Robertmurraya sp. FSL R5-0851: one gene and its partner. The protein of the gene in region 1 interacts with the protein of each later gene in a pairwise test. Links are inferred from orthologs where the notes say so. Each region holds a gene or a part of one and is shown on either strand. Other genes may lie near its edges.

Evidence for each region.
Region 2: the proteins of dnaE (region 1) and rplL interact in binary tests that used the Escherichia coli proteins (3 or more experiments, as listed by UniProt). The link is inferred for Robertmurraya sp. FSL R5-0851 from one-to-one orthologs.

Annotation. Positions count from the first base shown.
Region 1 is NZ_JBBOOE010000001.1:3,483,062-3,501,311, reverse strand. Bases 8,402-12,307 are described here. They hold dnaE (DNA polymerase III subunit alpha), read left to right. Parts: upstream 8,402-8,747; coding sequence 8,748-12,107; downstream 12,108-12,307. Other genes in these bases: MKX65_RS17970 (NAD(P)-dependent malic enzyme), read left to right, coding at 12,219-12,307; MKX65_RS17980 (YtrH family sporulation protein), read right to left, coding at 8,402-8,609. Also shown: MKX65_RS18025 (transglycosylase domain-containing protein), read right to left, coding at 1-983; ald (alanine dehydrogenase), read left to right, coding at 1,135-2,253; MKX65_RS18015 (M24 family metallopeptidase), read right to left, coding at 2,665-3,762; MKX65_RS18010 (metal-dependent hydrolase), read left to right, coding at 3,882-4,562; MKX65_RS18005 (hypothetical protein), read left to right, coding at 4,664-4,906; MKX65_RS18000 (CBS domain-containing protein), read left to right, coding at 5,018-6,337; MKX65_RS17995 (YtpI family protein), read right to left, coding at 6,376-6,684; MKX65_RS17990 (DHH family phosphoesterase), read left to right, coding at 6,801-7,733; sporulation membrane protein YtrI, read right to left, coding at 7,767-8,267; more of MKX65_RS17980, read right to left, coding at 8,268-8,401; more of MKX65_RS17970, read left to right, coding at 12,308-13,457; MKX65_RS17965 (FadR/GntR family transcriptional regulator), read left to right, coding at 13,471-14,094; accD (acetyl-CoA carboxylase, carboxyltransferase subunit beta), read left to right, coding at 14,237-15,118; accA (acetyl-CoA carboxylase carboxyl transferase subunit alpha), read left to right, coding at 15,103-16,083; pfkA (6-phosphofructokinase), read left to right, coding at 16,377-17,336; pyk (pyruvate kinase), read left to right, coding at 17,370-18,250. UniProt on the Escherichia coli protein: DNA polymerase III is a complex, multichain enzyme responsible for most of the replicative synthesis in bacteria. This DNA polymerase also exhibits 3' to 5' exonuclease activity. The alpha chain is the DNA polymerase catalytic subunit.
Region 2 is NZ_JBBOOE010000001.1:109,130-121,838, reverse strand. Bases 1-2,913 are described here. They hold rplL (50S ribosomal protein L7/L12), read right to left. Parts: upstream 1,684-2,913; coding sequence 1,318-1,683; downstream 1-1,317. Other genes in these bases: rplA (50S ribosomal protein L1), read right to left, coding at 2,481-2,913; rplJ (50S ribosomal protein L10), read right to left, coding at 1,744-2,244; MKX65_RS00650 (methyltransferase), read right to left, coding at 605-1,207; rpoB (DNA-directed RNA polymerase subunit beta), read right to left, coding at 1-286. Also shown: more of rplA, read right to left, coding at 2,914-3,179; rplK (50S ribosomal protein L11), read right to left, coding at 3,343-3,768; transcription termination/antitermination protein NusG, read right to left, coding at 3,943-4,476; preprotein translocase subunit SecE, read right to left, coding at 4,643-4,822; rpmG (50S ribosomal protein L33), read right to left, coding at 4,872-5,015; RNA polymerase sporulation sigma factor SigH, read right to left, coding at 5,110-5,721; MKX65_RS00605 (NYN domain-containing protein), read right to left, coding at 5,847-6,353; 23S rRNA (guanosine(2251)-2'-O)-methyltransferase RlmB, read right to left, coding at 6,355-7,098; MKX65_RS00595 (ribonuclease III domain-containing protein), read right to left, coding at 7,115-7,519; cysS (cysteine--tRNA ligase), read right to left, coding at 7,523-8,920; cysE (serine O-acetyltransferase), read right to left, coding at 8,901-9,569; gltX (glutamate--tRNA ligase), read right to left, coding at 9,905-11,365; ispF (2-C-methyl-D-erythritol 2,4-cyclodiphosphate synthase), read right to left, coding at 11,431-11,913; ispD (2-C-methyl-D-erythritol 4-phosphate cytidylyltransferase), read right to left, coding at 11,919-12,617; MKX65_RS00565 (PIN domain-containing protein), read right to left, coding at 12,638-12,709. UniProt on the Escherichia coli protein: The binding site for several of the GTPase factors involved in protein synthesis (IF-2, EF-Tu, EF-G and RF3). Is thus essential for accurate translation.

The DNA of each region.
Region 1 (18,250 bases):
TTGCCTCTTGGAAAATTGTTGTTATTTGAATAGATCGTTTCAAGTGAGGACTGAAGGTTTTGATCCATCTCAGTATAAATTTTGTATCCTCTAGTTAAGATTTCTTCCTGTGTTAATCCGTATTTTGAAATCGCTTCGTCAAGAACCGCATCCGTATAGGAAGGATATTCTCGGTCGAGGAAGCCACCGCCCCCCTCCTCTAGAACAATCTTTTCGCCAATGGCTTCCTTGTACTCCTGCTCAGTGATGAATCCATTTTCCTTCATTTTTGCGAGAACAACATCTCTGCGTTCAATTGCTGCATCATAATTTTGATATGGGTTACGTGCAGAAGGAGCCTGAAGTAGTCCAGCAAGCAATGCGGATTCACTAATAGTTAACTCACTAGCAGTTTTGTTAAAATACTTGGCGGCAGCTTGATCAATTCCCCATGCCCCATGTCCAAAATATACTTGATTAATATACATCTGAAGGATTTCATCTTTTTCGTATTTCTTTTCGATTTCTAGGGCGAGAAATAATTCTTCAATTTTTCTTTTATACGTTCTCTCAGGAGAGAGTAGAGCATTTTTGGTTAATTGCTGGGTTAATGTACTACCGCCTCCCGTAATACGACCAGCAAATAAATTCTTAAAGAAAGCCCGTGTAATACCTTTCAGGTCAAATCCGTTATGCACATAGAAACGGTGATCCTCAATAGCAACAACTGCGTTGCCAACATAATCAGGGAGTTCTGAAATCTCCACGCCTTTATTTCGGTTTGTGCTAATCTCTGTGGCGACGTCTCCGTCCTTGTCGTATATAACTGTTGATTGTTTTAACCCTTCCTTTAAGGTTTGTACATTTGCTTGGCTTGCCAGGAAAGCAAAATAAAGAATCGCAAATAATACAAAAACTAATAGAAGTAATAATAAAAATTGGGTGATATGCGTGTTTCTCCAAAATCGAGTGATTACATTACGAAATGTTTCAAATCGTTCCATTGAATACCTATCCTTTAAAAATGAAATTATGACCATTATAACAGGAAATTATGTCAAAGGATGACAGAAATCTCTTTATTCCTATAATAAAAAAGTGGTATATTTATTATCGGCTTCATGATCACTGATTACATATTTTGGAGGGTAAGACATGCGTATTGGAGTTCCTAAAGAAATAAAGAATAACGAAAATCGAGTCGCAATGACTCCTGCTGGTGTTATTAATTTGGTGAAATTTGGGCATGTAGTACATATTGAAACAGGGGCAGGACTTGGATCAGGTTTTAGTGATGATGATTATGTGGATGCTGGTGCTATCATTGTTGAAAGCGCTTTAAAAGCGTGGTCGATGGATATGGTAATGAAAGTTAAAGAACCACTTCGAGAGGAATATCAGTATTTCAGAGAAGGATTGATTTTATTTACATATTTACATTTAGCTCCAGAGCCAGAATTAACAAAGGCATTAATTGAAAACAAAGTAGTTGGAATTGCCTATGAAACGGTCCAACTCTCCAATGGAAGCCTTCCGCTATTAACTCCTATGAGTGAAGTAGCTGGACGAATGGCTACACAGATTGGTGCTCAATTCCTAGAGAAAGTACATGGCGGGAAAGGAATCCTTCTTGCTGGTATACCAGGTGTGAATAGAGGAAAGGTGACCATCATTGGTGGGGGAGTGGCAGGAACCAATGCAGCAAAAATGGCGATTGGGCTAGGGGCAAGTGTGACGATTATCGATCTAAATCCTGATAGACTTCGTCAACTTGATGATATTTTCGGCCGTGATGTGACGACTCTTATGTCTAACCACTACAATATTGCTGAAGAAGTAAAAAGCTCTGACTTAGTCATTGGCGCTGTGTTAATACCAGGAGCAAAAGCACCTAAGCTTGTGACAGAAGAAATGATTCAGTCGATGTCACCAGGCTCGGTTGTCGTTGATATTGCGATTGATCAGGGTGGTATCTTTGAAACGACCGATCGTATTACCACACATGATAAGCCAACATATGAAAAGCATGGTGTTGTGCATTATGCAGTAGCAAACATGCCAGGTGCAGTACCACGTACTTCAACGATGGCTTTAACAAATGTAACCGTGCCTTATGCACTCCAAATTGCAAACAAAGGCTATAAAAAAGCTTGTCTTGAAAATGAAGCGTTACTAAAAGGAATCAATACCCTTGAAGGCTATGTCACATATGAGGCTGTGGCAGAAGCTCATGGATTAGAATATGCAGCTTCTCGTGAATTATTAGAAAAATAGAAATTCAAGAAAAGCTCCATGAAAAATGTTCAACGGTTAAGCATCTGAGTTCATAATAGACGGAGAAATTTCGCTTAATTAGCAAATACGATAAAAAATAGCTTACATAGGCGGAGAAATTCCGACAATTGTCTCAAAAAACGTGAATAAGTGGAGATTTTCCTTGCATAAACGGAAAATCTCCACTTATTTAACCCAAAACGGGCTTCATTCTGCAATTAACCGGAAAAACTCCGCTTAATTTTGCTGGTTACTGGTTACTCGAATAAGGACAAGACATCAAATTTAAAAGGGAGCGAGTTTTCCTCTTTATACCAATTAACGATGCCAATACGACTGTCATTTCGGTATGTATTTTAAGAAATGCACCTAAAAACGGTTCCCTATAAAAAATGTTCAAGGAGCTTTATTTTATCTTATTATTTGTAATTCCTTTGGAAACTTTGTTAAGATCTCAACCCCATTGGAGGTAACAAGCACGTCATCTTCAATTCTGACACCCGCTACTCCAGGAACGTAGATTCCTGGTTCGATCGTAAAGACCATGCCTTCTTCAAGTAGAAGAGTATTTGTTTCAGTAAGAGAAGGATATTCATGTACACTAATTCCTAGCCCGTGACCGAGCCGATGTGGAAAATATTCTCCGTAGCCAGCTGCTGAAATAATATTTCTTGCTGCTAGATCGACCGCTTGGCATGTTACTCCAGGCTTACTCGCTTCGATAGCTGAGGCTTGAGCTTTTAAAACGGTATCATATATTTCTTTTTGCTTCTCACTTATATCACCAAGTGCTACTGTACGGGTAATATCTGAGCAGTATCCATCAACGACGACTCCTAAATCAAAGAGAACAAGATCGCCTTTTTTCATTTTTGTCAGTCCAGGATTTCCATGTGGAGACGCTCCGTTTTTCCCTGTCAAAACCATAGTAGAAAAAGACATCTCCGAAACGCCTTTTTTCTTTAATTCATATTCAATGGCTGCTAATACTTCCAGTTCGGTTTTTCCTTCCGCTATTTCGGAACAGCCTACTTCAATTGCGTAATCAGCTAGGGCACACGCCTCGCGAATCGAAGCAATTTCACTCTCGCTTTTTACCATCCGTAATTTGCGGATCTTTTCCTCTGCAGGAAGAAAAGTAGCTTGTGAAAATAAGGAACCTATAAGCTCGTAGCGCTCCACATTCATATGTTCTTTTTCGATGGCTATTTTTTCTACAGACTTCGTTCGATCGTTACAAAGCTTATGTATAAGTATCCATGGATTTTCGATATCAGAATATCCGATTATATCAAAGCCCCATCCGGCCTTCTTTGCATCTTCCTTCTCCATTGAGGGACAAACAAGGAAGGGTTCTCCACTTTGGAAAATACCTACACCTAGCAGCCTTTCATGGGGATCGCTTAAAAATCCACTTACATAAAATACACTGTCAGGATTAGTTAAAAAGCAAAAATCAATTTGTTCTTGAGTAAGCCAGTTGGCTATTGAGTTAAGCTTGCTATTCAAAGTTATTCCCCCTTCGGTATTATAAATTTAGAGTAACAACATTACTTTTGAAAGTAAACTTATATTGGTAGTAAAATATGGATATAAGGAAATTGATAAATGAAAAGGAGTGTAGAGAGATGAAAATTAGCTTTCATGGACATTCAATACTATTAGTTGAGGCCAATGGAACGAGAATACTATTTGATCCCTTTATTAATGGAAACCCAACAACGGATTTAAAAGTTGAAGATGTTCATGCAGATGTAATCATTGTGACTCATGGACACAATGACCATATAGGTGATACCGTCGAGATTGCCAAAAAGAATGATGCGCTTGTAATTGGAACTGCAGAGATTGCTGATTATCTAGGTTCTAAAGGAGTAAGAACACATGGGCTTCATATCGGTGGAGGATTTAATTTCGAGTTTGGTAGAGTTAAGCTAACCCAAGCATTTCACGGGTCAGGGTACATAAACGAGAATAATGAAATCGTTTACCTTGGTATGCCTGCAGGTGTCCTTTTAACGATTGATGGGAAAACCATTTATCATGCGGGGGATACGGGATTATTTTCGGATATGAAGCTAATTGGGGACAGACATCCAATAGATATAGCTTTCCTGCCGATCGGTGATAATTTTACGATGGGTCCAGATGATGCTGCTTATGCTGCAGGACTATTACAAGCAAAGAAGGTAGTGCCGATTCACTTTAATACCTTCCCATTGCTTCAGCAAGACCCTAGAACGTTTGTAAAGATGCTTCCTGATGGAGTGGGTGCTGTTCTAGATGTAGGGCAGTCGATAGAGTTGTAGGTAAAGTTTGTCGATGAAAGAGTCTCTGGACGATTTCATCGACTTTTTTTTATTTTTTTGCATACATTTTACTAGTTGGACAAGAAAGGAGATTGCTTATATTGAAGAAAAATCGATACCTATTTTGCTTACTTGCAACGGGAGTGATGCTTTATTACGGAGTACCTGAACTGTCAGCTTATAACGCGGGAACTGCAGGAATATACTCAGTGGCCTGGCTTGTGTTAGCCGTATTCGTAATAGCAGGGAATTTATCTGCTATTATGTATGCACCTAAAAAGAGAAGGGTTACGGAAGCTAAATTATCAAAAAAACAGGTGCGAAGAAAAGTGCGAGCCTATTAATTACCTATTCGCAAAATGAAATCAAATTGTAATCAAGCCCCTTCACGCTTTATAATAAAAGGATAGATACCAAACTAATAGAAAATACAGAATTTATAAAGGGTGAAGGTCTTGGCTACAAAACATGAACAAATTCTACAATATATTGATGAACTACCAATTGGTGAAAAAATATCAGTAAGGCAAATTGCCAAGGCGCTTAATGTTAGTGAAGGTACTGCGTATCGAGCCATAAAGGATGCAGAAAATAAAGGATATGTGAGCACGATTGAACGTGTTGGTACGATTCGAATTGAAAGAAAGAAAAAGGAGAATATTGAAAAGCTAACATTTGCTGAAGTAGTAAATATTGTTGATGGACAAGTTCTCGGTGGACGTGCGGGTTTACATAAAACATTAAATAAGTTTGTCATTGGTGCGATGAAGCTTGAACAAATGATGAGGTACACTGGAGCAGGTAATCTACTCATTGTCGGGAACCGGACAAAAGCGCATGAGTATGCATTGAATGCTGGAGCAGCCGTGCTCATCACTGGTGGATTTGATACGGAAGATGAAGTGAAAAAGTTGGCAGATGACCTTCAGTTGCCCATTATTTCAACTAGCTATGATACCTTCACGGTTGCTGCGATGATTAACCGTGCCATTTACGATCAGTTAATAAAGAAAGAAATTGTACTTGTTGAAGATATTCTAACATCTATTAACGAGACAATCTATGTAAAAACAACGGATACAATAGAAGTTTGGCATGAAAAAAATCGTGAAACAAAGCATAGTCGTTTTCCAGTAGTCGACCACCAGATGAAGGTGCAAGGGATGGTTACTTCAAAGGACGTTATGGGAATTGCAGATACGACGAGTATTGAAAAAATCATGACAAAAAATCCAATGACTGTTACTGGGAAAACGAGTGTTGCCTCCTGTGCCCACTCGATGGTATGGGAAGGGATTGAGGTCCTTCCTGTTGTTGACGACAATAATCGCTTAGAGGGAATCATAAGCAGACAGGATGTACTAAAAGCTCTACAGATGATCCAACGGCAGCCTCAAGTCGGAGAAACGATTGATGACATCGTTACAAATCAGCTTGTAGTAACGAAAGGGAAAACAAAGAACGAGGACGTTCTCCGCTGTGAAGTAAGCCCTCAAATGACTAACTCGATTGGGACGATTTCTTATGGTGTTTTCACTACCATTGTGACAGAAGCAGCCAATGGTGTTCTAAGAGGATATAAAAAAGGTGATCTAGTCGTTGAAAATATGACCATTTATTTTCTAAAACCCGTTCAAATGGATAGTGTATTAGAAATTTATCCGAAAGTGCTAGAGGTTGGTCGAAAATTTGGGAAGGTCGATGTGGAAGTATATAACGAAAATGTTTTAGTTGGTAAAGCGATGATGATGTGTCAGCTGATTGACAGACATTAGGAAAAAGGAGTTGTTCGATGAATGAACAACTCCCCTTCTTACATATGCTTTTTTAATTCAGTTGCTTCCTTTGCTGCTAGAGGAAGGAAATACTTATAAGCTTTTATTCCACCCAAAATATTGTATGCTCCAAGGGCGATAAAAATAGCACCTATGATATACACTACAGTTGATTGAGAAATCATGATACGATTCATTCCAAAGGATGCAATAAATAATCCTAGAGCAATATTGCTTTTAGCAGAAATCCATTTCTTTTCTGCTGGTCGGTTGGAACGAAAAAATTGGATTTTATAAAAAAGATAAAACATAATAGATACGACAATAATAATGACAAATATAGGCATATAATTCCCTCCAAGCTTCGACATTCTTCCATTATTCTACCTTGTATATAAAATAATTTCTACTTTTTCTCTTTTTGTGTTAAAAAGAGAGTATTAGGAAAAAAAGGAGATCAGCAATGAAAGATCAAATAATTGAAACGATTAAACAGTACGATACCATTATTATTCATCGACATGTTCGCCCAGATCCGGATGCGTATGGGTCACAAGGAGGACTGGCAGAAATCTTAAAGGCTTCTTTCCCAGACAAAACGATTTACACAGTTGGACAAGAAGAGCGGTCTTTACAATATTTGAGACGGCTTGATGAAATAAGTGATGATACATATAATGGGTCTCTAGTTATCGTGACAGATACGGCAAATCAAGAGCGTATTTGTGACCAAAGATACCTCTCTGGGGACAAGTTGATCAAAATAGACCATCATCCAAACGAGGATCCATATGGTGATCTTGTCTGGGTTGATACGACTTCTAGCTCAACAAGTGAAATGATTTATGAACTCTACTTATATGGTCAAGAAAAGGGCTTACAAATGTCAGATCAAGCGGCTAGATTATTGTATGCAGGAATTGTTGGAGATACGGGGAGATTTCTTTACCCTAGTACAAATGATCGAACATTCCAATATGCTGGAGAGTTAATACAATATAATTTCTCTCGTACAGAAGTTTATGACGGAATGTACGAACTACCAATGAATGTGGTTAAGTTAAATGGCTATGTTCTTCAAAATTTTGAAATGAACGAAAATGGCGTTGCATCTATGATCCTTCCAAAGGAACTGCTTGCTACATATGATGTAAGGGCAGCAGATGCCTCCCTGCTTGTGAGTGCTCTTGGAAGTGTACAAGGAATCAAAGCATGGGCTTTCTTTATTGAGGAAAGTGATCAAATTCGTGTTCGCCTTCGTTCAAAAGGTCCGGTTATTAATGGAGTGGCTAAAAAATATAAAGGTGGCGGTCATCCTCTTGCAGCTGGAGCCTCCATCTATTCATGGGATGAAGTTCCACATGTCATGAAAGATATTGAAGAAGTTTGTAAGTAAAAAAAGAGGTAGGAACTTAGTTTTGTTCCTACCTTAATTATTGGCTAATTGCATCTCAAGTTGAATGGATAATGTCGTATAAAACACAATTTCCTTTACTTTGACTTGGTATCTTTTATCGTTTATCCTGTGTGTCCGATTTTCAATAACCTTTTTAACCCAATCACTACTTTTATAGGCTGTATCAATATCCATTTTTAACAAAGGGTTGATATCCTCTTTAATGGCTTCTTCCACTTCATAGATACTAAATGAGTCTATTTGGTATTTTTGGCTGATTTTAATTTTAATGTCTTGGACAATAAGAAGTTCTTCGTTTTTCTTGTTTAACTCCCGATAGTCATTTTGCCAAATATTTTTCTCATTCTTCAAATCCTTAATGGTTTCCTCTTGCAGCTTTAGCTCTTTTGAGTATCTTTCTTGCCAATCACCGTAAATATAAAGAAATATACACCAACTGATTACACCACCTAACGCCATTCCTGCAATAAACTGCTGGACAGCACGAAGTCGGTAGAAAGGCGGAATTCTCATTTAAATATGCTCCTGAGTTAACCAGTTAATGATCGTTGCTCCCGTTTGTGCACCACCCATAGCAGTAAGAATGAGCAGGAATTGTTTAAAGATATCCTTTGTTCCACCATCTAAGAATCCTTTTTCAAAGCTATAAACTGTATCAAATGTTCCGCCTATCGCAGCGATAATTGCCCAAATCCGTATCGAAGTTGATATACGGTAAATTTCCGTTAGCATTGGTTTTCCGGTCAAGAATGCAGAAAGCCCCCCGATGAGCGCTCCGCCTAATAAAACACCTAGAGCAATAAAGTAGGCATCTATTAAAATTGATATATACGGTTGTTCGCCCACAACAATCATCCTCACATCAATAAAGTATTGATACATCATATGGACAAACTCTAAAAAATATGAGCTTTCATGAAGCGAACATATTTTCTTTTTTTCGTCTATGCCCCTATAATAAAAGAAGAATGAAGCAGTTAGGGTGTGATTTATATGTCTTTTGTTCACCTTCAAGTGCAAAGTGCGTTTAGTTTATTATCAAGCACAGCTTCCGTTGAACAATTGGTAAAGGGAGCAAAAGAAAAGGGATTTACCATGCTCGCATTAACTGATTACAATGTCATGCATGGTGCAGTCGCCTTTTATAAGCAATGCTTAAAGCATGAGATAAAACCGATCATTGGACTTTCAGTGGATGTTCAAAGTGAAATAACTTCTAATATGGCGTACCCACTTGTGCTTTTAGCGAAAAATCAGGTGGGATTTCAAAACTTAATGAAAATTTCAAGTGTTGTACAAACGAAATCCAAGGAAGGTATTCCCTTAAAATGGCTTAAACATTACGCAGCGGGATTATTTGCGATTTCTCCGGGAGATGCGGGGGAAATCGAGTCGTACTTACTAGAGGATAACGAAGAACAAGCAGCGAAATGTGCAGATTTGTATAAACATATATTTGGAGCAGATAGCTTCTTTCTTTCCTTGCAAAATCATAATGTACCAGCAGAAACCAGTCTTTTAAACAAACTCGTTTCTTTAGGGAACTCTTATTCAGTACAAACAGTCGTCACAAATAATGTTCGATATCTACAACAATCGGATTCATTTGCCCATGAGTGTTTATTAGCCATAAAAAATGGGGAGAAGTTACAGGATGATGACAGGGAACGTTTGGAGACCGACCAATATTATTTAAAAACGAGTGCAGAGATGGTTGAACTTTTTGCAGACTTCCCTAAAGCGTTAGAAAATACTTGGCGAATTGCTGAAGAATGCAATGTTATGGTTGAGCTCCATAAACAAAAGCTTCCTAAGTATCCAACACTTGAGGGTGAAACGGCAGAGGGATTGTTAGAAAAGCTTTGCATGAAAGGTCTTTCTGAAAGGTACAGCTCTGCAACCAAAGAGCATAAAGAGCGATTACGATACGAATTAAGCGTAATAGAGAAAATGAAATTTGCTGATTACTTCTTAATTGTTTGGGATTTTATGAGGTTTTCACGAGAACAGCATATATTAACTGGTCCAGGTAGAGGTTCGGCAGCAGGATCGTTGGTTTCATATGTGTTGTACATAACGGATGTTGACCCATTAAAATATGATTTGTTATTTGAAAGGTTTCTAAATCCAGAACGTATCACAATGCCAGATATCGATATCGACTTTCCGGATCACCGTCGTGATGAGGTGATCGAGTATGTCGCTAACAAGTACGGAGAAGCACATGTGGCTCAAATCGTTACTTTTGGTACGTTGGCAGCAAAAGCGGCCCTTCGTGATGTTGGAAGAGCTTTTGGATTAAATACGAAGGAACTCGAAGGTCTGTCAAGAGCGGTACCTTCGCAACTTGGAATATCATTAAAAGATGCCTACGCTCAGTCAGAAAGGCTCCGTGCATTTGTTAATGAATCTCCTACAAACCAAAGGCTGTTTGAGACAGCAGTAAAGTTAGAGGGCCTTCCAAGGCACACATCCACACATGCAGCTGGGGTAGTGATCTCTGAAGAACCGCTTGTTAACACTGTTCCCATAAGTGAGGGAAGTCAATCTGTCTATCTCACTCAGTATGCGATGGACGATTTGGAAGAGGTTGGACTATTAAAAATGGATTTTCTGGGTTTAAGGAATTTAACCCTCATAGAATCTATTATTGATTTGATAAAAAAGAGAGTAAGAGTTAATTTTGATATTAAAACGATTCCTTTAGATGATAAGGATACGTTTTTGATGTTAAGCCGTGGAGAAACAACGGGTGTGTTTCAATTAGAGTCTGAAGGGATGAGACATGTATTAAGACGGTTAAAGCCAACAAATTTTGAAGATATTGTTGCGGTAAACGCTCTATACCGTCCCGGACCTATGGAAAATATTCCGATGTTTATAGATAGAAAGCATGGAAAAGAACATATCTCGTATTTGCATGAAGATTTGAAGTCAATTCTTGAAAATACGTATGGAATCATCGTGTATCAAGAACAAATCATGCAAATTGCTTCAACGATGGCGGGGTTTAGTTTAGGTGAAGCTGACTTATTGAGGCGAGCAGTTGGAAAAAAGAAAAAAGAAATTCTTGATAAAGAAAGACAGCATTTCGTTGAAGGTGCAATGACAAAGGGGTACGAGTCAAGCATTGCCAATGAGGTATATGATCTGATCGTAAAATTTGCAAACTATGGATTTAATAGGAGTCATGCCGTTGCATACAGTGTGATTGCGTATCAACTCGCATACCTTAAAGCGAACTATCCAGTGTATTTTATGGCTGCGTTATTATCCTCAAGTATTGGTAATGAGTCAAAGATTGCTCAATATATAAAAGAATGTCGTGAAATGGGTATTCAAGTTTTGCCTCCATCCATTAACAAAAGCGGCTATACTTTCTTAGTGGAAAATCATGCAATTCGATACAGTCTTACAGCCATAAAGGGGATTGGCGTTGCAGCTTTAAAGGGCTTGTTCTCCGCTAGAAAAAGCAAGAAATTTTCGGATCTCTTTGATTTTTGTATCCGAGTGTCTGCTAAATCAGTTAACCGGAAGGCATTAGAATCGCTTATCCATTCCGGTAGCTTCGATGAATTCGGAGAAGACCGTGCCGTGCTATTAGCTAGCCTTGACGTGGCTTTAGATCATGCGCAGCTAGTAAATCCTGATGACTCACAGCAAGGAGATCTATTTACAGATGATGAGTTTTTCCTGAAACCAAAATATGTAACCGTTGATCCGATAAGGGCTGAAGATAAACTAAGGCAGGAGAAAGAAGCATTAGGCTTATATCTTTCGGACCACCCCGTTTCCATTTATGAGAAAGAAGCTAAATTGGAACAAACAATGGCGATTTCTTACATTTCAACAAAAATTAGAAATGTAAGAGTTTTGGTCTATATTACTGAATTGAAGAAAATTCGTACAAAAAAGGGAGAAACGATGGCTTTCTTGACAGTATCAGATCAAAGTGGAGATATGGAGTCGGTTGTGTTTCCTACTGTTCTTAAAAGATATTCGATGCTCTTACAACAAGGTAATATTGTGATTGTTGATGGGAAAATCGAGGAACGAAATGGAGCAAAGCAACTTATTATATCATCGGCCAAGGAAGTAGTTAAGAACGAAGAAGTGGTGGAAGATAAAAACGTATTATATCTAAAAATACAAAAGCATCAAGAACATGGTGAATTTTTGCATACACTAAAGAAACTGTTAAACAGGCATTCTGGAGGAACACCTGTTATTCTTTACTACGAGGAATCTAAGAGAAGTATTAGGCTTGGTAAAGAGGATTATGTACAACCTACAACGATACTCATTAGGGAAATCCAGGCGTTGCTTGGTTCAGATAACGTCATTTTGAAATAATTAGCCTTTACATCCATTTGTATTATGTTATATTGTGTAAGTGTACGTGGTCTGACCACTAAAAGGGGATGGAGAAAAGAAAGTTATTTTAACTAAGGGGTGGAATGCATTTTGACTTTACGTGAAGAAGCATTACATATGCACAGAGTAAACAAAGGTAAGCTCGAGTCAAAATCGAAAGTTCAAGTTAGGAATGCAAATGACCTAAGCCTTGCCTATTCGCCAGGAGTGGCCGAGCCTTGTAAAGAAATTTATGACAAGCCTGAAACGGTCTATGATTACACGATGAAAGGGAATATGGTTGCTGTTGTTTCTGATGGAACAGCTGTACTTGGATTAGGAAATATTGGACCAGAAGCGGCACTTCCTGTTATGGAAGGAAAGGCTGTTTTGTTTAAAAGCTTTGCTGGAGTTGATGCATTTCCAATCTGCTTAGGTACAACTGACGTCGAAAAAATTATTGAAACCGTCAAGTTATTAGAACCAACATTCGGCGGAATAAACCTTGAAGATATTGCTGCTCCTAATTGCTTTGTGATTGAGGAGAGACTTAAAAAGGAAACCAATATACCTGTGTTTCATGATGATCAGCATGGTACAGCAATCGTTACAGTTGCTGGTTTAGTAAATGCGCTAAAGCTTGTTGGCAAATCGATGAATGAAATTAAGGTCGTAGCTAACGGAGCAGGTGCTGCAGGGATTGCAATTATGAAACTTTTATATACCTATGGTGTACGTGATATTATTATGTGTGACACTAAAGGAGCTATATATGAAGGCAGACCATTTGGAATGAACGACATTAAAAATGAAATAGCCAAATATACGAACCGTAATCAAGAAACAGGTAGTCTTGTAGATGCACTTAAAGGTGCAGATGTGTTTATTGGAGTTTCTGTTGCAGGTGCATTAACGGGTGAAATGATTCAAACAATGAATGAGGATCCAATTATTTTCGCTATGGCGAATCCAACACCGGAGATCATGCCTGAAGAAGCGAAAAAAGCTGGAGCGAAGGTTATCGGAACCGGACGTTCTGACTTCCCGAACCAAGTAAATAATGTACTAGCTTTCCCTGGAATCTTCAGAGGTGCTTTAGACGTAAGAGCCACTCACATAAATGAAAAAATGAAGGTGGCAGCGGTTGAAGCGATTGCTAGTCTTGTCTCAGAAGAGGAGCTAAGCGCTGACTACGTTATTCCAGCACCATTCGATTCGAGAGTAGCGCCAGAGGTAGCGGCAGCAGTTGCGAAGGCAGCAATGGAAACAGGTGTAGCCAGATTGAAGGTTGACCCACTCGAGATTAAGACTAGAACTAGCCAGCTTTCCGTTATTGGAAAGAGCGAGTGATCTTAAAGTGAGTATGGAACCAGTGGAACGAGGCTCAAAAGTCTATCTGGAAATTGTCAAGCAGCTTCGCAGTATGATTGAACAGGATGGTTTAAAACCCGGTGATAAAATTCCATCAGAGCGAGAACTTTGTGAGCGTCTTAATGTAGGACGCTCCTCTGTTCGTGAAGCTTTAAGAGCTTTAGAACTTTTAGGACTTATTGAGACCCGTCGAGGAGAAGGTACCTTTATAAGAGATTTTCGCAGTAATCAGCTTGTGCAGCTACTTGGCACATTTGTGCTTCAAGATTCAAAAGCAAAACAAGATGTGATTGAAACGAAATATTTAATCGAATTAGATTGTTTAAGACTCATTCTCCGTAGAAATAATGTAAACCAACTAGAAGATTTAAAAAAGTGGCTCGAATCTTGCGAATTTACGGACGATCAGTTTTTTATAAAAATTGTTGAGCTGGCAGATAATCATCTTTTCTATCGTATTTGGTCGATTTTAAATGATTATTACGATGCGCTAAAGCTTCCGAAGATGGAAAGGAACGATCCGTTCTACCTCGCAATCGTGCAAGCCTTACTAGGTGGAAATGAGGCGGATGTTCTAAAGTCGTACTATTCACTACGGAAACTGTCGAATGATTAACGACAAATATCTGCAGAATTTGTTGTGACATTATACTAACATGATAAAAAGAACTAGACGAGCCTTCATATAAAAAGGCATTATTTTTCATTGTAGTGGTCTGACCACTGAGATTATTAGAATTCTATGGGGAGGTTTAAGCTTGCCGATTAAAGACCTATTTACAAAACCAAAGAAGAAAAAATATGCAACTATTCCAACCGAAGCTGCAAAACAAGATGTCCCAGAAGGGATTATGACCAAGTGTCCAAGATGTAAGAAAATCATGTATTCCAAGGAGTTAATGAAGAATCTTAAGGTTTGTATTCACTGTGGGTATCATCATCCAATGAATTCAAAAGAGAGGCTAAAAAGCTTTGTTGACGAAGGAAGCTTCGTTGAACTTGATCGTTATATGATATCTGAGAACCCGCTTGGATTCCCTGATTATATAGAAAAGCTTGAAAAAGATCGTCAGAAAACAAATTTAAATGAAGCTGTTGTGACTGGTGTATGTAAGGTCGAAGGACATGACGCGGTTGTTGCCGTGATGGATTCTACTTTTAGAATGGGAAGTATGGGCTCTGTAGTTGGTGAGAAGATTACGAGAGCGATCGAAAAAGCAGGTGAGCTATCCATCCCATTTATCATCTTTACAGCTTCAGGTGGAGCAAGGATGCAAGAGGGAGTATTGAGCCTGATGCAGATGGCCAAGACGAGTGTTGCCCTTAAAAAGTTTAGCGACGAAGGTAACCTAATCATATCGATCATGACACACCCAACTACTGGAGGAGTGTCTGCTAGTTTCGCTTCTCTTGGGGACTATAATTTCGCTGAGCCAGGAGCTTTAATTGGATTTGCAGGGAGACGCATTATCGAACAAACCATTAGAGAAGAGCTTCCTGAGGATTTTCAAACAGCAGAATTTCTTTTAAAACATGGTCAGTTAGATGCGGTAATATCTAGGGATGATTTGAGAGAGAAAATTTCCACATTGCTTGATATTCATACGCCTGGAGGTGAAATAGAATGGTTGGAGAACTAGAATTCGAAAAACCAGTCATTGAACTGAAAAAGAAAATTGCAGAATTAAAAGAATTTACAGCGAGTGCAGAAGTAGATTTGACAGACGAAATTGAAAAGCTTGAGGCAAGACTTCAAAAGCTTGAAAAAGATATTTATGACAACATGAAGCCATGGGATAGAGTGCAAATTGCGAGACATCCTGCCAGGCCAACAACTCAAGACTATTTATCAATTATCTTTTCTGATTTCATTGAATGTCATGGGGACCGCTTTTTTGGAGATGATGAAGCCATTGTAGCAGGAGTAGCGAAGTTCCAAGGTTTGCCTGTTACTATTATTGGCCATCAGCGTGGGAAAGATACGAAGGAAAATATCCGTAGAAATTTTGGAATGCCACATCCTGAGGGGTACCGTAAAGCATTGAGACTTATGAAGCAAGCGGAGAAATTCAATCGTCCGATTATTTGTTTTATTGATACGAAGGGTGCGTATCCTGGGAAAGCTGCGGAAGAAAGAGGGCAAAGCGAAGCGATTGCAAGGAACCTTTTTGAAATGGCAAGCTTAACCGTACCTATTGTTTGTATTGTCATTGGAGAAGGAGGAAGTGGTGGTGCCCTTGCACTTGGTGTAGGTGATCATATCCACATGCTTGAAAACTCAACGTACTCGGTTATTTCCCCTGAAGGAGCTGCAGCTATTCTTTGGAAGGATGCTTCTCTTGCGAAACAGGCGGCTGAAACAATGAAAATCACGGCACCAGACTTAAAGGAACTTGGAGTGATTGATGAAATTATTCCTGAAGTTCGAGGTGGAGCCCATAAGGATGTAAATACTCAAGCCGAAAGCATAAGAAATACGATTCAACAGTCACTAAAGCAGTTGTTACAGCTAACAGAAAATGAACTGCTTGCATTAAGATATGAAAAATACAAGAATATGGGTAAATATACATTTTTGCACGAATATATAGGTGTAAATGGATGAGTGTGTTTCGACACACTCTTTCTTATTTTTTTAGAGAAATCCCAATAAAATGACAGTAAATATCGAATTATGAACATTTTTAGAAAAAAAAGATAGTATTAAGCGCTTTCAATAAAAAAACTATTTCGTCTATTGATTTTATGTTTATGATAGAGTTGAGAACATTGTTTCTTCATGGTATTTTAGAAATATTCCCGGGTATTCTGTAAATAATAGTAGTGCATCACATGTCGTATTATTCATCTTCTAACTATACATAATACTTCAACAATCCAATACAGAGGTGATTTGCTTTGAAAAGAATCGGTGTGTTAACAAGTGGTGGAGATTCACCAGGTATGAACGCTGCTGTACGTGCGGTCGTTCGTAAAGCAATTTTTCATGATATGGAAGTCTATGGAGTATACAACGGCTACTCTGGCTTAATTAGCGGAAATATCAAAAAGTTAGAACTAGGTTCTGTTGGTGATATTATTCATCGTGGAGGAACCATGCTTTATTCTGCTCGTTGTGAGGAGTTTAAAACAAAAGAAGGTCAGCAAAAAGGAATTGAACAATTAAAGAAATTTGGTATTGAAGGTTTAGTTGTCGTTGGTGGCGATGGATCTTATAGAGGGGCAAAAGCATTAACAGAGCAAGGCTTCCCTTGTATTGGTGTACCAGGTACAATTGATAATGATATACCAGGTACAGATTATACAATAGGATTTGATACAGCTCTAAATACGGTAATTGATGCAGTCGACAAAATTCGCGATACGGCTACTTCTCATGATAGAGCTTTTATCATTGAAGTTATGGGTCGAGATGCAGGAGATATTGCTCTTTGGGCTGGTTTAGCAGGAGGAGCTGAAACAATCATTATACCAGAAGTTGGTTATGATATGGATGAGATTGCAGCTCGCTTAAAAAGTGGCCATGAGCGTGGAAAAAAACACAGTATCATCATGGTTGCAGAAGGTGTTTGCAGCGGTGTTGAATTCAGTAAGCAAATCAAGGAAGCAACCGATCTTGACACTCGTGTGTCTGTGTTAGGACATATTCAACGTGGTGGATCTCCTACTGCAGCAGATAGAGTGCTTGCTAGTCGTCTAGGTGCATTTGCGGTTGAGTTATTGTTACAAGGCAAGGGTGGAAGAGCGGTTGGTATTGAAAAGAATGAGCTTATTGACCACGATATCATCGAAATTCTAACGAGAAAGCATTCGGTAAATCAAAGTATGTACAACTTGTCAAAAGAGCTATCCATTTAACGTTTTTTAAAATATTAGGAGGTCCACAATTGTATGCGTAAAACAAAAATTGTTTGTACTATAGGCCCAGCAAGTGAAAGCGTAGAAAAATTAACACAGCTGATTGAGGCTGGGATGAATGTTGCTCGTCTAAACTTCTCTCACGGTGACCATGAAGAGCATGGTGCACGTATTAGAAATATCCGTGAAGCTTCAAAGCAAACCGGAAAAACAGTTGCTATTCTGTTAGATACAAAAGGTCCAGAAATTCGTACAAATAATATGGTTGATGGTGCAATTGAGTTAGTTGCAGGTAACGATGTGATTGTATCAATGACCGAGGTAGAAGGAACAGTTGATAAATTCTCCATTACATATCCTGGATTAATTGATGATGTGAACGAAGGTTCAAAAATTTTACTAGATGACGGTTTAATCGGCTTAGAAGTAACTAAGATTGACCGTGATGCTGGAGAAATTTATACGAAAATTTTAAATACGGGCACACTTAAAAATAAAAAAGGTGTAAACGTTCCAGGTGTTTCAGTTAATCTGCCAGGAATCACAGAAAAGGATGCGAACGATATTGTTTTTGGTATCGAGCAAGGAATTGACTTTATTGCTGCTTCCTTTGTACGTCGTGCATCCGATGTACTAGAAATTCGCCGTTTATTAGAGGAACAAAATGCAACACATATCCACATTATTCCTAAAATTGAAAATCAAGAAGGTGTTGATAAAATCAACGAAATTCTTGAAATCTCTGACGGACTAATGGTTGCACGTGGAGACCTTGGAGTAGAAATTCCTGCGGAAGAGGTACCTCTTGTTCAAAAAAGTTTAATTAAAAAATGTAACGCACAAGGGAAGCCAGTTATTACGGCTACACAAATGCTTGATTCTATGCAACGTAACCCACGTCCAACAAGAGCGGA
Region 2 (12,709 bases), 3.4 Mb from region 1 along the record:
GAAGTGGAGCAGAGTATGTAACATCTCGTTCCTTGGATTCTTCAACAGAATACTTTGGCTCACTTAAACTATAATCAATAAATTCTAATGACAAATTACCTGTGAAATCTTCAATCGGTGAAATATCCTGGAACATTTCACGCAATCCTTCATCAAGGAACCATTGATACGAAGCTGTTTGAATCTCAATTAAGTTAGGTAATTCTAATACTTCACTGATTCTCGCATAACTTCTTCGCTGGCGGTGTCGTCCATACTGAACTAGTTGACCTGTCAACAGATTCACCCCTCAAATCAAGCTTTTATGATTACTTCTATAAATTTCTTATAAAAAATAGATGGGCAAACGAGATGCTTTTATCCAGACAGGAGGATTTTCCCACTTGACCGCTCGACTTAAGTCAACAACGCTTACATGCACCTTTTTTCATAAGACAAAAAGAAAAAGGGTTTTTTCTTAAAAACCGCATTCTCCAATTTTCTACTATTATTTTATTAGCATCGCCGCATATTGCCAAATTTATACAACTAGAGTTGAATTTAGCAATTTTACACAATATATCATGTTGGCATTTTATAATATTAACATAGCCAAAATGTCAAGTCAAATCTTTTTAGCTTTCAAAATAAAATACCCTTTTTTCTTTTCGATGGTTTCAACTGAACCAAATATTTCACTTAATTTCTCTATTGCAGATGGTGCACCCTGTTTTTTTTGAATGACAACCCACAGCTCACCGCTAGGAGCTAAATGATCAAAACTTTGTTCAAATATATCGTGAACTACTTGCTTTCCTGCACGAATTGGAGGATTTGTTAAGATAGCAGCAAACCCTTTGCCTTTTACCTGAGTTAACCGATCACTTTCGTATATCGTTACATTTGAAACTTTATTTAGAGTTGCATTGTCTTTTGCTAATCCAATCGCCCGCTCATTCACATCTACCATATGTATCTCTTTGGCTACTTGTTCTTTTGCTAGAGAAATCCCAATCGGACCATAGCCGCAACCAACATCTAAAATCGGTCCATCGATGTTTGGAAATTGAAACGCCTCAATGAGTAACCTCGATCCAAAATCTACTTCACTTTTCGAAAACACACCATTATCAGTAATAAAAGATAGGCTTTGATTTCTAAGTGTGAAACTCCATGTCTTTCGATTACTCTCAACTTTTTGCTCGCGCGAGAAATAATGCTCTGCCATACTACCACTTCCAAATTTTTAGTAGAGAAAACTTATACGAAAAAATTATAATCGAACCTTTTTTAAAAAGCAAAAGGCTCGCTTATGCAGCGAGCCTTTCAATATCATTATTACTTAACTTCAACGTTTGCTCCAACTTCTTCAAGCTTAGCTTTGATTTCTTCAGCTTCTTCTTTAGAAGCTCCTTCTTTAACTGCCTTTGGAGTGTTGTCAACAAGTTCTTTTGCTTCTTTAAGTCCAAGACCTGTGATTTCACGTACAACTTTGATAACTTTGATTTTTTGGTCGCCTGCAGAAGCAAGAACAACGTCAAATTCAGTTTGTTCAGCAGCAGCGTCTCCACCAGCAGCTCCACCAACTACAGCTACAGGAGCAGCAGCAGTTACACCAAATTCTTCTTCGATAGCTTTTACTAGGTCGTTAAGTTCTAAAACAGTCATGCTTTTAACTGCTTCAATGATTTGTTCTTTAGTCATGATAAAGTTCCTCCTTAAAATTGTGTTTTAATAGTTTATTTCACGAACGATAATTCTAACTTACGCGCCTTGTTCTTCTTTTTGATCTGCAACAGCTTTTGTAGCAAGAGCAAGGTTGCGGATTGGAGCTTGAAGTACGCTGAGTAGCATAGATAGTAAGCCTTCGCGTGATGGTAGTTCAGCAAGAGCCTTAATATCTTCTAATGATGCAACGTTCCCTTCAATTACACCTGCTTTAATTTCAAGAGCTTCATGCTTTTTAGCGAAGTCATTTAAAATTTTAGCTGGGGCAACAACATCTTCGTTACTGAATGCGATAGCGTTAGGACCTGTAAGAGCGTCGTTAAGGCCAGCAAGTTCAGAAGCTTCAGCAGCACGACGAGTTAAAGAGTTTTTGTAAACCTTGAACTCGATACCAGCTTCACGAAGTTGTTTACGAAGTTCTGTTACTTCAGAAACATTTAAACCACGATAGTCAACAACAACTGTTGTTTTAGCAGTTTTTAACTTATCAGCGATTTCGTCTACGATTACTTTTTTAGTTTCGATAGCGTTGCTCATCCTTACACCTCCTGTAGATTTACTACATTTATACCAGAAAATATAAACCTCCATGCCTTGCAGACATGGAGGAAGTATACAATAGTCGTTTACACGAACTGTTCAATCTATCGTATGACCTCGGTAGGAGATTAAGCCTTGAAGGCACCTACTGTCTGCGGTACAAATGTTATTCTATTTTCACAACAAAATCTATTCTAGTAGAATTTTATTCTGTTGTCAATTATATTTTTAAATTACTTTGCATTTACAGTTGAAGGGTCTACTTTTACTCCAGGTCCCATTGTTGAAGTAACAGTTACGTTCTTCATGTAAGTTCCTTTTGCAGCAGAAGGCTTCACTTTAAGCATTGTTTCGAAAATTGTAGTGAAGTTTTCAACAAGCTTTTCGTTTTCGAAAGAAGTTTTCCCGATTGGTACGTGGATGTTTCCAGCTTTATCAACACGGTATTCAACTTTACCAGCTTTGATTTCATTAACTGCTTTTGTTACATCAAATGTAACTGTACCAGTCTTAGGGTTTGGCATTAAGCCTTTAGGTCCTAACACACGACCAAGCTTACCAACTTCACCCATCATGTCAGGTGTAGCAACGATTACGTCAAACTCAAACCAACCTTGGTTAATTTTGTTGATGTAGTCTGCATCTCCTACATAATCAGCGCCAGCTGCTTCTGCTTCTTTCGCCTTTTCACCTTTAGCAAATACAAGTACACGTTGTGTTTTACCAGTTCCGTTTGGAAGCACAACTGCTCCACGGATTTGTTGGTCAGCTTTCTTTGGATCTACTCCAAGACGGAAAGCAACTTCTACAGATGCATCAAACTTTGCAAAGTTTGTCTTTTTAGCAAGTTCAATAGCTTCTTCAACCGGATATGCTTTTGTACGGTCAACAAGCTTTGAAGCTTCTAAAAACTTCTTACCTTTTTTAGCCATTTTTATTTCCTCCTAGATTGTGGTTTTAGCGGAAAAGTTCTTAACTAACCTCCCACGAATAACAGCGCTGTGCTTTAACACACCCGCTAGACATAAGAAAGGTTGCGCGTGAAACCAAATTCAACACCGCAACCCCTTAACTAAAGAAACATTCGAGCATGAATTAGTCTTCGATAACAATACCCATGCTGCGTGCAGTACCTTCAACCATACGCATAGCTGCTTCAACGCTAGCCGCATTTAGATCAGGCATTTTTGTTTCAGCAATCTCGCGCACCTTGTCACGCTTGACTGTTGCTACTTTATTACGGTTCGGTTCACCAGAACCAGACTCAATGCCAGCCGCCTTCTTAAGAAGAACTGCAGCAGGAGGAGTTTTTGTAATAAATGTAAATGAACGGTCTTCAAAAACCGTAATCTCAACAGGAATGATTAAGCCAGCTTGTTCAGCTGTACGAGCGTTGAACTCTTTACAGAATCCCATGATGTTAACACCGGCTTGACCAAGTGCAGGACCAACTGGTGGTGCTGGATTAGCTTTAGCAGCAGGGATTTGCAACTTAACAATCTTAATTACTTTTTTAGCCACGAGACACACCTCCTTAAGTCCGTGATGTGGTAATAGGGGATTTTCCCCTCCCACTCATATAATAGTCTTTATTTAGAATAAAGAACTGTTTCCTTTTGTCCGGTCTCAATGTTTGAGACATACTGACCTTTGAAATATTACCATCTTTCGAAACCTATTTCAAGTTTTTTCAGGTTATATTTTTTCAATCTGTGTAAATTCAAGTTCTACAGGGGTATCCCGACCAAACATATTTACAAGAACCTTGACTTTAGACTTGTCTTTGTCAATTTCTTCAATAGATCCAGTAAAGTTTGCAAATGGACCCTCCTTGACTTGTACCGTTTCTCCAAGTTCAAAGTTTACATCCACACGCTTCTGCTCAAGTCCCATACGTTTAAGAATGAAATTCACTTCTTCCGGCAGTAAAGGTGTCGGCTTAGAACCAGATCCAGCTGAACCTACGAAACCAGTTACTCCAGGAGTATTTCGAACCACATACCAAGAGTCATCTGTCATTAAGATTTCAACTAATACGTAACCTGGGAATACTTTTCTTTTAACTACTTTCTTTTTACCATTCTTAATATCTGTTTCTTCTTCTTCAGGCACTACTACTCGGAAGATTTTGTCTTGCATCGCCATAGACTCTACACGCTTTTCAAGGTTTGCTTTTACCTTGTTCTCATAACCAGAGTAAGTATGAACTACATACCAATTCTTTTCCATTGTCGAGGACGAATTGTCCTTCCCTCCCTATATAAAAAAATCCATATTATTAAACTAGAAAGCATTGTTAGCTTTTATTTTTTTACAAATGAAAAAACCCGTTGCCGGGCTTTGCTAAAAGTTTCCTATGTTTGTTACCATTATACCATTATGTTACGGGTGTTATTCAAGGAATTAAACGAATTAATTCTGAAATCCCTAAATCTATTACAGCAAAGAAAAGAGCAAAAAATATAACTGTAGCTAATACTGTAACTGTGTAGTTCGTCAGTTCCTTACGCTTTGGCCAACTAACCTTGCGCATTTCACGGCTGACATCTTTAAAAAAATCGACTACGCGCTGCATGTGGATACCCCCAACTTCCTTGTCTTACTCTATCTATAGGTGGTGCCTACTACTTTGTTTGACGGTGGATGGTATGAGCACTGCATGTTCTACAAAACTTCTTCAGCTCTAACCGTTCCGACTCTTTATTGCTCATCGTTGAATAGTTTCTCGAACCGCAAGTTACACAGGCCAAAACTACCTTTTTTGTCAAAAATGCCACCTCTAACTTACTATTTTGTCCATAAAACTGTATCATGGACACTTATCAATGTCAACAGAGCTCTATTACCATCTACCCTGTCATACTACAGGGTGAGCTCCCTTACCTCAAGGTATTTCTCAAGCTTCCTTTTCACACGTTGGAGCGCATTATCAATCGATTTCACATGACGGTTAAGCTCCTCTGATATTTCCTGATATGACTGGCCATCAAGGTATAGAGCTAGGACTTTCCGCTCTAAATCACTTAGAAGCTCTGCCATTTTCACCTCAATATGATCAAATTCCTCTTGATTGATAATAAGTTCCTCCGGATCTAACACTTTAGCTCCAGAAATAACATCCATTAACGTACGATCGGATTCTTCATCATAGATCGGCTTGTCCAACGACACATAAGAGTTCAGTGGAATATGCTTTTGTCTTGTTGCCGTTTTAATGGCGGTAATGATTTGTCTCGTAATACAAAGTTCTGCAAACGCTTTAAAGGAAGTGAGCTTGTCTTCTCGGAAATCTCTGATCGCTTTGTAAAGACCGATCATTCCTTCTTGAACAATGTCCTCTTTGTCAGCACCGATTAAGAAATAGGATCTAGCTTTAGCTCTAACGAAGTTTCGATACTTATGAATCAAGTAATCTAATGCTTCACTATCACCTTTGTGCACTAAATCAACTATTTCTTCATCCTCAAGCTGCATTAAATGTAAATAATTTTCGTTGATTTTTGTTGTCTTGTAGTCAGCATTCACTTCGGATCCCCCCGACCGAACAAGCATAGATAGAAATATTATACAGTAGGCCTTTTTAAAGCGTCAACCGCTCTTCACTTTCCTCGACGCCATTTTTCGAAAATTTCTGCCACTTCACTACTTAACGGTATTTTTGAAGCAGGGCTATTTTCCTGGATGTTCTTTACCTTTTTTTCTATCTTCTTTTCAACCGAATCCATCTCAATTAATAACTCTCGTGCTGATTTTCTTAGGGCTCCTTGTCCAAATATGGCCCATTGTTCTGTAAAATCAGAGGTGGCCACATGAATTTGAGTTTTCCTATTATTTAAAGAGATCGCAAGTTTTTCAATGCGTTCATCCGCAGTTTCATTATTTCTTGTGAAGATAACTTCGACTTTATAATTTTTATACTTTTTCTCTGTTCCTTTTACAAAATGTGCATCAAAAACAACGATGACACGATAACCTGAGTAGGCTTGATACTCGGCCATCCTCTCAACCAGACGGTCCCTAGCGGCAGCTAGATCCTTATTTTTCAGCTCTCGAAGCTCTGGCCAGGCTCCGATGATATTGTATCCATCCACTAACAGAATGTCCATTTTATCCCTCTAGTGGATATCGTTTTCGATACACCTCATACATTAAAAGGGCAGCTGCTACCGAAGCATTTAAAGAGGTGACATGTCCTTTCATTGGCAGGCTAACCAAAAAGTCACATTTATCACGGATGAGTCTCCCCATTCCTTTACCTTCACTACCAATCACAAGACCTAAAGGCATTGTCCCATCGAGCGAACGAAAGTCCTGTTTTCCCAACGCATCGGTACCTGCAATCCATAATCCTCGTTCCTTTAGTTCATCAATGGTTTGTGCCATATTCGTCACTCGGACAACAGGAACATACTCAATGGCACCCGTTGATGCTTTTGCTACGGTTGCTGTTAACCCAACTGCTCTTCGTTTCGGAATGATGATTCCGTGTGCACCAGTGGAATCCGCTGTTCTCATAATGGATCCTAGATTATGTGGATCCTCAATTTCATCTAACAGAAGGAAAAAAGGTGTTTCTCCTTTTGCTTCTGCTGCCTTAAACAAGTCATCCAGCTCCGCATACTGATAGGCAGCCACTGCCGCAACGACCCCTTGGTGATTTCCTTCTACCATCTGATCGATTTTCTTTTTAGGAACAAATTGAACGATGACATTTTGTGCTTTTGCTAGCCCAATGACCTGTTGCATTTGACCCGTTTGGGAACCTTCTGCGATAAATATTTTATTCACATCGCGTTCTGACTTTAGTGCTTCTATAACTGGGTTTTTTCCAATAATAAAGTCTTGGCTCATCTTATTGTTCCTCCTTTCATTCTCCAACTTGAGAGAGGGCGACTGTGATCAACTCATCAAGTCGCTCCTCTCTGTTCATCAAATATAGATATCCGATTAATGCTTCAAACGCTGTCCCATAGCGATATGTCTGTACATCTGTGTTCTTTGGCACTGTTCCAGATTTTGCATTTCTGCCCCTTCTAACAACAGCCTCTTCTTCCTCACTCAAAAGCTTCGAATCCAGAAAGTGATGGATGAATTGACACTGAGCTTTTGCTGAAACATACTTGGTTGACTCCTTATGAAGCTGATTTGGTCTTACCTTCCCTGATTCAAGGAGATATCTTCTAACATAAACTTCAAAAATGGAGTCCCCTATATATGCTAAAGCGAGACTATTCAATTGTTTCGCATCTATCGTATTTTCAAAGTGAAGCATATTTTAGCCTCTTTTCCATCTTGTGCCTTGAGGCGTATCTTCTAAAATAATATTCATCTCTTTTAACTGATCACGAATTTGGTCAGATAACTGGAAATTCCGATCTTTTCTAGCCTGGATTCGTTGTTCAATTAATGCTTCTATTTCTTCGTCAAGCAGTTGATCCGCTTCAAGCGTTAAACCTAAGATTCCAAATAACACTTCAAACTCTCTCATAAATGCATCGATTACAACAATAGATGTATTTTTTTCTATAAGATACATGTTAGCCAACTTAGATAGGTCGAATAACTTAGTGATCCCATTTGCTGTATTAAAATCATCATCCATATCACGAACAAACTCATCATGTAAGGTGGTAACTTTTGTCAACCACTCTTGATCATTATCCGTTAAGTTGGTACTTGCATCCCGTCGATGTTTTAAGTTTTGGTACGAAGTTTTCAATCGTTCAAGTCCTGCTTTTGTATTTTCTAACAATTCATCAGTATAGTTAATAGGATTGCGATAATGGACTGCTAACATGAAGAAGCGTAGTACCTGCGGATCATGTTTTTTGATAATATCGTGAACGAGAACAAAGTTTCCTAGTGATTTTGACATTTTTTCATTATCAATATTAATGTACCCGTTATGCATCCAATAGCGCGCAAATGTTTTTTCTGTTAGCGCTTCTGATTGGGCAATTTCATTCTCATGATGAGGGAAAGCCAGATCCTGTCCTCCTGCATGAATGTCAATGGTATCACCTAAATACTTCTTCGCCATGGCAGAGCACTCAATATGCCAACCCGGTCTTCCTTTCCCCCATGGGCTTTCCCAGAAGATTTCACCCGGCTTTGCTGCCTTCCAAAGGACAAAGTCTAAGGAATCTTGTTTCTTTTCACCGATGGCAATTCTCGTTCCTAGTCGCAGTTCATCAATTGATTGGTGAGACAGTTTACCATACTCCTTAAATTTGCGAGTGTGATAGTATACATCTCCCTCGGACTCATAGGCATATCCCTTTTCAATCAATGTAGAAATAAAATCTAAAATAATATCCATACTTTCTGTAACTCGAGGATGCACATCTGCTCTTTTGCATCCAAGTGCTGTAACATCTTCAAAGTACGCTTTAATAAAACGATCAGCAATCGTTGGGACATCTTCACCCAGCTCATTTGCTACGCGAATAAGTTTATCATCCACATCAGTGAAATTGGAGATATATTGAACCTCATAGCCCCTGTACTCTAAGTATCTTCTTACTGTATCAAACACAATAGGTGGTCTAGCGTTTCCTATATGGATATAGTTATAAACTGTAGGTCCGCAAACATACATCTTTACTTTACCTTCTTCAAGAGGTATGAACGGCTCTTTTGAACGAGTCAATGTATTATATATTTGAATGCTCACGCTCGTAACTCCTTTCCTTCTCTACCTGTTCTAGTTGTCTTCTTAAATGGTTAATTTCGGATTCTAATGCTTTAAAACGATCACCAGTTGGATCTGGTAGATCACAGTGATTTAAATCTTTCTCTACTTTCTTTCCATCCCTTATTACCACTTTCCCAGGAATACCAACTACTGTCGAATTCGGAGGGACATCCTTTAGTACAACAGAACCTGCGCCTATCTTAGAATTTTCACCAACCGTGATTGACCCTAATACTTTCGCACCCGTTGCAATAAGAGCATTGTCCTTTATCGTTGGATGTCGCTTTCCTTTCTCTTTTCCAGTTCCTCCGAGTGTAACTCCCTGAAACACCGTCACATTGTCACCAATTTCACATGTTTCACCAATGACAACCCCCATGCCATGATCGATAAAAAAACGTCTTCCGATGGTTGCACCTGGGTGAATTTCTATCCCTGTGAAGAAGCGACTTACCTGCGAAATGACCCTTGCCATAAAATAAAATTTTCTCTTATATAGAGCATGTGCCATTCGATGAGCCCAGATGGAATGCAAACCTGAATATGTTAAGATAACCTCCAAATACGTCCTTGCCGCTGGATCTTGTTCAAAAACTACTTCAACATCTTCCCTTAGCATTTTAAACATTATCGTTCCCCCTAAACGTAAATGCTGCTTTTTTATAAAAATAAAAACGCCCCTGTCAAAAATGACAGAGACGCTTTGTTGCGCGGTTCCACTCTGTTTAAGTAACCTAAGTTACTTCAACTCAACTCTTGTAACGGAAGAAATCCGCCTCATTCTACTAAGGGAATGACCCCGTTTCGAATCAGGACTCAGAGGGGCACTTCAAAAAACAAGGGACTTAAACCACTTTCAGCCGATGATGGTTCTCTCTAAAAAGCATTGCTTTTTTACTTTTCCTCTTCAACATTTTCTAAATTATATAATTATCTTTACTATATTACATTTTTTCCAATCTGTTAACCAATAATGCTCACAATTCGCTGTAATATTTTTTCTTTTCCGATTAGCGCAATGGCTTTCGGTAGATCGGGACCATGTGTTTGACCAGTAGCAGCCACACGAACCGGCATAAAGAGCTTCTTACCCTTTTGCCCCGTTGCTTTTTGAACACTCTTCAACGTTGCTTGAACATCCTCTGGCTGGAGACTTGGAAGCTTTTCAATCTCATTCGCAAAAGTAGATAATACTTCCTTCACGCCTTCCTCCTGAAGAACCGCCTTTGCTTCTTCCTCTAGCTCCAGCTCTTCCTTGAAGAATAACTCAGATAGCTCGACAATTTCAGCCCCATAGCTCAACTGCTCTTGATAAAGTGCTACGAGGTTTTTCGTCCATTCTATTTCCTCTGGAGTCATTGCCTCACTAATAAGACCCGCCTTTTGAAGATGTGGCAGAGCAAGCTCATACACGACATCAACCTCTTGCTTCTTCATGTATTGGTTATTCATCCACGTAAGCTTTTGCTTATCAAATAGAGCCGGAGATTTCGAAAGTCGATTCGCTTCAAAAATAGAAATCAACTCTTCCTTCGAGAAAATCTCTTCTTCTCCAGATGGTGACCAGCCGAGTAAAGTAATAAAATTAAATAATGCTTCAGGAAGATATCCTAATTCCTCATACTGTTCAATGAACTGAATAATGGACTCATCTCGTTTGCTCAGCTTCTTTCGGCTTTCATTCACGATCAATGTCATATGTCCAAACACCGGTGTTTCCCAACCTAATGCTTCGTAGATCATCATTTGCTTTGGTGTATTTGAGATATGATCATCACCACGCAACACATGTGTGATTTCCATTAAGTGATCATCAACGGCTACAGCAAAATTATATGTTGGTGTTCCGTCCTTTTTTACAATAACAAAATCTCCGCCGATTCCATCTGCCTCAAAAGAAACGTCCCCTTTAACCATATCGTTAAAGCTGAAAACCTTTCCTTCAGGAACTAGAAAGCGAACACTTGGCTGTCTGCCTTCTTTTTCTAAACCTTCACGCTGCTCACTCGTTAGATGACGACATTTGCCTGAATAGCCACCCATCTCACCCTTCTCCGCTTGCTCATTACGTTCTGCTTCTAATTCTTCTTCTGTACAATAGCATTTATAAGCTTTGCCCTCTTCTAGAAGTTGCTTATAATACACTTCATATAAGTCGTTACGTTCTGATTGTCGATATGGACCATATGATCCACCGACATCAACGCTCTCATCCCAATCGATCCCTAACCATTTTAAGTATTTTAGCTGACTCTCTTCCCCACCAGCAATATTACGCTTCTTATCAGTGTCTTCAATTCGGATAATAAACTTTCCACCTTGATGACGCGCAAACAAGTAGTTAAATAGCGCAGTACGAGCGTTTCCAATATGTAAATGCCCCGTTGGACTTGGTGCATAACGAACACGTACAGTGTTAGACATTCTTTTTCCTCCTAAGAGTTCAATCTATTTTTGACATTTATTTTATCATTGTGAAAAGACAATTCCTAGAGCTCTTTCTTTTTTAAGAGCACCACTGCTTGAGAGGCAATTCCTTCTCCTCTTCCGGTAAACCCAAGCTTTTCTGTCGTTGTTGCTTTCACATTTACTTGATCGGGTGTAGCTTTCAATAATTCAGCGATTCGGTTCTTCATTTGCTCAATATATGGTGCCATCTTAGGTTTTTGTGCAATAATGGTGCAATCTGCATTCACAAGCTCATACCCTCGATTCTCAACTAATGACCATACATGTTCAAGAAGTTTCGCTGAATCGGCATCCTTAAACTCTGGGTCCGTATCCGGGAAGTGTCTTCCAATATCTCCTTCACCAATCGCCCCTAAAACTGCATCTGTCACTGTGTGAAGAAGGACATCTGCATCAGAATGCCCTAACAATCCTTTTTCATAAGGAATCGTTATACCTCCTAATATCAAAGGTCTACCTTCTGTGAGCTGATGAACGTCAAATCCTTGTCCAATTCTAAACATCGTTATTAAAGTCCCCTCTTTTGGTAGTCACGTTGCTTAATGATTGCCTCTGCAAAATACAAATCTTCTGGTGTCGTCAGTTTGATATTATCGTAGTCGCCCTCAACAATTTTTACAGGTATATGTAGTCGTTCTACTAAACTGGCTTCATCCGTCCCTAAAAAATTCTGTACCAACGCTAGGTTATGAGCTTCTTCTAGCAACGACACGCGAAAAGCTTGTGGGGTTTGAATGGCCCACAAGCTTGAACGCTCAATCGTCTCAACTACTTCAAAATTATTTACCTTCTTAATCGTATCCTTAACAGGCACCGCTACTACAGCCGCTCCATCCTTTTCAGCTACCGATACTAATTCATGGATCACTCTTTTTTCAATAAATGGCCTAGCTGCATCATGTACGAGTACAATTCCCTCTTTCTTTGCTGCCTGCAACCCATTGTATACACTATGCTGTCTTTCGTTCCCACCAGCAACAAGAGAGGTAACCTTTTTAATTCGATACTTTTTTAAGAGACTGGAAAAATGATCTTCATCTCCGGCTGAAATAGCTAAAATAATTCCCTTACATGCGTCATCTAATTCAAATACTCTCAGAGTATGAATTAATATAGGAATATCCTTTAGCTGAAGCAACACCTTATTTTTGCCTGCCCGCATTCTTTTCCCTTGTCCTGCTGCAGGGATAATAACTTGGTAAGACATAAGATATCCCCTAACTATTTCTATAATGCTTTTTCTAGTAACTTCGGTTTAGCAAAAATCATTCGACCAGCTGATGTCTGTAATACACTTGT